Regions from separate parts of the Enterobacter sp. UNJFSC 003 genome, predicted to be linked through region 1. Evidence: predicted binding sites of a transcription regulator. Region 1 holds the regulator's gene; the other holds the start of a gene.
What was found. Region 1 encodes PhoB, which activates phosphate uptake and scavenging genes when phosphate is short. Its sites were predicted from a motif close to CTGTCATAAAACTGNCNNAT; they were not measured.
Positions count from the first base shown of each region.

Region 1 (3,158 bases):
CGTTTAAAGGCAAGGAGGGATCGTAAAACCAGAACAATATGCCAGCATGAAAATACCAACCAGCACAATCCGCTAAGTATAAGAAAAACCCATGGCTAATCATGCGAACAAAAAAACATCAACCGTATAATATTCACTCGGGTTTTACTTGACTGCAAAGCAAACGGGCCAGCAATGACTGGCCCGTGGCAAGGAAAAGTGACGCGCCTGAATTCAAGCGCTGTTTTTGGCAATTAATCGTTCCGGGATGACGAAGCTAAAACGGGTTCCTTTGCCCAGCGTGCTCTGAATATCGAGTCGGCTTTCGTGGTGATTAACCGCGTGCTTAACAATGGCCAGGCCCAGCCCGCTTCCCCCAGTCTGCCGCGAACGGGCTTTATCCACCCGGTAGAATCGCTCGGTCAGGCGCGGTATGTGCTCAGGCGAAATACCGGGGCCATTGTCCTCAACGCTAAACTCGGCACCCGTTGAGGTATGCTGCCAGCGCACCACAATGTGCGTCCCTTCAGGGGTGTGATTTACCGCGTTATACACCAGGTTAGAGATGGCGCTTCGCAGTTCGTCTTCGCTACCGAGCACCTTCAGGGTGTTCTCTACCTCAAATGTAAGCTCATGTTTTTTATGACTTAAGGTTTGCGCTTCTCGCTCGACCACCCGCAGCATCATCGGCACATCAATGGTGTCTGTGAGCGCAAGAGTGGGTGCTGCCTCAATTTTAGACAACGTCAGAAGCTGTTTCACCAGGCCTTCCATCCGGTGCGTTTGCTCGCGCATGGTATGCAGCGCTTTCTCACGCGGTGCCCCTTCCAGCGTTTGCTCCTGCATCATCTCAAGATAACCCTGAAGCACCGTCAGCGGCGTGCGTAGCTCGTGGCTGACGTTGGCAAAAAAGTTACGTCGCGCCCCTTCAAGCTGGTACATCTGGGTGACATCACGCGCCACCATCAGCCACTGCCGATCGCTGTAGGGCATCACGCGAATTTCAAGATGGTGCCCATTGTTGAGCTTAAGATTGTGCGGGCGCGTAAAGTCACGCTTTTTCAGATACTGCGTAAACTCGGGATAACGCAGCAGGTTAAGGATGTTCTGACCATTATCGTCCGGCCAGCGCAGGCCCAGCAGCTGTTGCGCGAGACCATTACACCAGAAGATGGTTCCTTCTTCCGTGGTCAATATCACCGCATCCGGCAGCGACTCCGCCCCGCTGCGAAAGCGTTTGATCAGGCTTCCCAGCTCGCGACGGCGCTTTTTATTACGCATCTGCATTTGATGCAGACCGTACAGAAGCGGCTCCCAGCTTCCGCTTCCCGGCGGAGGCGTCATACTTCTGTCAACCCATAGCCACCAGGAGAGGCGCAGTAAATTCCAGAAATGCCAGATCAGTAATCCTGTAACCGATGCCAGCAAAAACCACGGTAAATATCCAAGAAAGGCCCCCAGAATGAAGGCCGGAATACAGCATAAGATCAGTTCAAAGACGAGCCTTTTCCATGACAGACGTTCCAGCACGCGTCACACTCCTGTCATTGTTCAGAAACGGGTCGAAAAACGATAACCCGTGCCGCGGACCGTCTGCACCATGCGATCGTGGCCGCTCAGTTCCAGCGCTTTACGCAGGCGGCGAATATGGACGTCGACCGTCCGGTCTTCGACATAGACGTTAGTTCCCCAGACGTTATTCAGCAACTGTTCGCGGCTGTAAACACGTTCCGGATGCGTCATAAAGAAGTGCAGGAGCTTAAATTCAGTCGGCCCCATATCGAGAGGGTTTTCACCGGTCATCACGCGATGTGAGGTGGGGTCAAGGCTCAGCCCCTGCATTTCAATCACCTCTTCCACCGCCATCGGTGAAATACGGCGCATCACCGCTTTGATGCGAGCAACCAGCTCTTTTGGCGAGAACGGTTTAGTAATGTAATCGTCCGCGCCGGTTTCCAGGCCGCGCACACGATCCTCTTCTTCACCGCGCGCCGTGAGCATTACAACCGGAATATCGCGGGTCATCGCTTCACGTTTGATGTGTTTGATAAACTGCAGACCGGAGCCGCCAGGCAACATCCAGTCAAGCAGAATCAGATCGGGCCAGGGTTCATTCAGCTGGTTCACCGCGCTGTCATAATCTTCCGCTTCAACCGGCTGGAAGCCATTTTGTTCGAGCACGAAGCACACCATTTCACGAATTGGAGCTTCATCTTCTACGACCAGAATACGTCTCGCCATACTTTGCCCTGTCTTATCTTATTTAAGTTACAAGTTTGTAATGCGGCGTCATTATGCGTCAGATTTATGACAGATTTATGAAAAACATTACCACCATAAATGGCAAACCGTTGTTTTATTACAGCGGTTATTTTCCGTTCTCTGAAAGTTTATAATCCCCATCATCATTTTTCGCCACGGATCTCTTATGCGCCTACTTCACACCTCGGACTGGCATCTGGGTCAAAATTTTTACAGCAAAAGCCGCGCCGCTGAACATGAAGCGTTCCTGAACTGGCTGCTGGATACCGCCCTGGCGCAGGACGTTGACGCGATTATTGTGGCAGGCGATATTTTTGACACCGGTCAGCCGCCAAGTTATGCACGTGAGTTATATAACCGTTTTGTGGTCAATCTCCAGCAGACGGGTTGTCATCTGGTGATTGTTGCCGGAAACCACGACTCCGTCGCAACGCTGAACGAATCTCGCGACATTCTGGCCTTCCTCAATACCACCGTGGTCGCCAGCGCCGGTCATGCCCCGCAGATCCTAAATAAACGCGATGGCACGCCGGGCGCGGTGCTGTGCCCGGTTCCGTTCCTGCGCCCCCGCGATATCGTGCAAAGCCAGGCGGGGCTCTCCGGCGGAGAAAAACAGCAGCACCTGTTGCAGAGCATTACCGACTATTATCACCAGCAATACGCTGATGCCTGTACCCTGCGCGGTGAACACTCTATCCCCGTGATCGCTACCGGGCACCTGACGACGGTCGGAGCCAGTAAAAGTGACGCGGTACGTGACATTTATATTGGTACGCTGGATGCTTTCCCGGCACAAAACTTTCCCCCTGCCGATTACATTGCGCTCGGGCATATTCACCGCGCGCAGATAATCGGCGGCTGCGAGCACATTCGCTACTGCGGCTCGCCCCTCGCCCTCAGCTTTGATGAAACCGGCA
Region 1 covers NZ_JBAKHK010000003.1:331,423-334,580, forward strand. Annotated here, with positions in the region: gene phoR (phosphate regulon sensor histidine kinase PhoR) at 214-1,509, opposite strand; gene phoB (phosphate response regulator transcription factor PhoB) at 1,531-2,220, opposite strand; gene sbcD (exonuclease subunit SbcD) at 2,408-3,158, shown strand, end outside.

Region 2 (3,158 bases), on a different contig from region 1:
ACCAGATCCTGCTCCAGGTAATCCGCACCCTGCGCATAGGCCATCGCTTTTGCAGGGAGCGTGTGCTCCGGTAAGTAGCCGCTCGCACCGCGGTGGGCAATCACAATCTTATCGGTCGCCAGCGCGGAGCCTGTCATCAGGCCGGCCAGCAGCAGACCGGTTGCAAGTTGAGTCAATTTCATCACGATGCTCCTTATTGACGACGCGCCTGCACGTCGGCATGGTGACGTTTTTCACCGATCATGACCACAATCAGCAGCAGAACCGCCATCACACTTCCGCCAATCATGACCATAAAGCCGCCGTCCCAGCCGAAGAAGTCGACGGTATAGCCCACAATGGCGCTTGCCGCGACCGAACCACCCAGATAGCCGAACAGACCGGTAAAGCCTGCGGCGGTACCTGCTGCTTTTTTCGGTGCCAATTCCAGAGCGTGCAGGCCAATCAGCATGACCGGGCCGTAAATCAGGAAGCCGATAACAATCATACAGGCCATATCCACACCCGGGTTACCCGGCGGGTTGAGCCAGTAAACGACGGTTGCGATAGTCACCAGGGTCATAAAGAAGACGCCCGTTGCGCCGCGGTTGCCCCTGAACACTTTGTCCGACATCCAGCCGCAAATCAGCGTGCCGGGGATCCCGGCGTATTCATAGAGGAAATAGGCCCAAGAGGATTTATCCAGGGCGAAGTGCTTCACCTCTTTGAGATACGTTGGTGACCAGTCGAGAATGCCGTAGCGCAGCAGGTAGACAAATACGTTCGCCACCGCGATGTACCACAGCAGTTTGTTGGGCAGCACGTACTTCATGAAAATCTGTTTTGCGGTCAGCTCTTCTTCATGCTGCTCGCTGTAATCGTCCGGATAGTCATTTTTATACTCTTCAATCGGCGGCAGACCGCAGGACTGCGGCGTGTCGCGCATCAGTGCGAAAGCAATCAGCGCCACCACGATCGCGCCAAAGGCTGGCATGTACAGTGCGGCTTTCCAGTCATTGAACCAGGCCATCCCCAGCAGGAATAGCAGTGGCGGAATACCGCCGCCCACGTTGTGCGCGCAGTTCCACACCGACACGATCCCGCCACGCTCCTTCTGCGACCACCAGTGCACCATGGTGCGTCCGCACGGCGGCCACCCCATCCCCTGGAACCAGCCGCACAGGAACAGCAGCACAAACATCACCGCGATACTGGAGGTCGCCCACGGCACAAAGCCCATAAAGAGCATGACCGCTGCCGCTAAAATCAGACCGGCAGGCAGGAACACGCGCGGATTCGAGCGATCCGACACAGATCCCATAATGAACTTGGAAAAACCGTACGCGATGGAGATCCCCGACAGCGCGAACCCCAGATCGCCACGCGAAAAGCCCTGCTCCACCAGATACGGCATTGCGAGCGCAAAGTTTTTACGCACAAGGTAATAAGCGGCGTACCCGAAGAAAATCCCCAGGAAGATTTGCCAGCGCAGGCGGCGATAAAGCGGATCTATTTCTGCCTCTGGCAGACGCGCCCGATGCGGCGCAGGTTTGAAGATACTGAGCATAACAGCCTCCGTGGCCTTGTAGTAAATGAGCAGGTGGCTCGCACCTGGTTCCAGAGGCGGGGATGTTAAGAAATCACAGTGATTGTTACTGTGAATCAACGCACAGATTGTTACAGAAATATGACAGAATGCGCAAAAAAGCGCATGAAATCACGTTTCACTTTCGAATTGAGCGCGTTTATGTTCGAAATCAAACAAACCACAAAATTGATGTGGCTAAATGGTAAAAAACGAACATTGAGGGATGACAATGACACTTCACGATCCTCGCTACAGCGATGTGATAATCATTGGTGGTGGCGCGACCGGTGCCGGGATTGCACGCGATTGCGCCCTGCGGGGCTTAAGCGTGACGCTGCTGGAGCGTCATGACATCGCGACCGGCGCAACCGGCCGCAATCATGGCCTGCTGCACAGCGGCGCGCGGTATGCGGTGACCGACGGTGAGTCAGCGCGCGAGTGTATTGCTGAAAACCAAATCCTCAAGCGCATCGCTCGCCACTGCATCGAGCCGACCGACGGCCTCTTTATCACCCTTCCCGAAGATGACCTCGCCTTTCAGCACACCTTTATTGCCGCATGCGGCTCAGCGGGCATTCAGGCTGAGGCCATTGATCCCGCGCTGGCGCGTCGTTTAGAACCCTCGGTAAACCCTGCCCTGATCGGCGCGGTGAAGGTCCCGGATGGCACGGTTGACCCCTTCCGCCTGACGGCCGCCAATATGCTGGATGCCCGGGAGCACGGCGCGCGGATCCTGACCGGGCATGACGTCACCGGGCTTATCCGCGAAGGCAATACCGTCTGCGGCGTGCGCCTTTTCGACACCCGTTATAACGAACACAGCGAGCTGTTTGCCGCCGTCGTCATTAACGCGGCGGGAATATGGGGTCAACGCATTGCCGAATATGCTGACTTATCCGTTCGCATGTTCCCGGCCAAAGGCTCTCTGCTGATCCTGGATCATCGCATCAATAACCATGTGATTAACCGCTGCCGCAAACCGTCTGACGCCGATATTCTGGTGCCGGGCGACACCATCTCGCTGATTGGCACCACGTCAACCCACGTGGATTACAGCGAGATTGATGACAACAGGGTGACGGCAGAAGAAGTCGACATTTTGCTGCGCGAAGGGGAAAAGCTGGCACCGGTAATGGCGCAGACCCGTATCCTTCGCGCCTACGCGGGCATACGCCCGCTGGTTGCCAGCGATAACGACCCGAGCGGACGTAACGTCAGCCGCGGCATTGTGCTGCTCGATCATGCTAAGCGCGACGGAATGGAGGGGTTTATCACCATTACTGGCGGCAAGCTGATGACCTACCGTTTGATGGCGGAATGGGCTACCGATGCCGTCTGCCGCAAGCTAGGGAATACCGAACGGTGCGTCACGGCGGAGCAGCCGCTGCCCGGCTCGCGCCAGTCGACCGAGAAAACGCTCCAAAAGATCATCTCACTCCCCGCACCTCTTCGCGGCTCGGCCATTTATCGCCACGGCGACAGAACTCCGACCTGGCTGGGCGAAGGCCGACTTAGCCGTAGCCTGGTGTGCGAGTGCGAAGCGGTGACGGCAGGTGAAGTGCAATATGCCGTGGAGAACCTGACGGTAAAA
Region 2 covers NZ_JBAKHK010000001.1:292,082-295,239, reverse strand. Annotated here, with positions in the region: gene glpQ (glycerophosphodiester phosphodiesterase) at 1-182, opposite strand, end outside; gene glpT (glycerol-3-phosphate transporter) at 194-1,546, opposite strand; gene glpA (anaerobic glycerol-3-phosphate dehydrogenase subunit A) at 1,797-3,158, shown strand, end outside.
Region 2: a site for PhoB is predicted at 1,654-1,673, ahead of glpT (glycerol-3-phosphate transporter). Genes of this name have one in related genera too.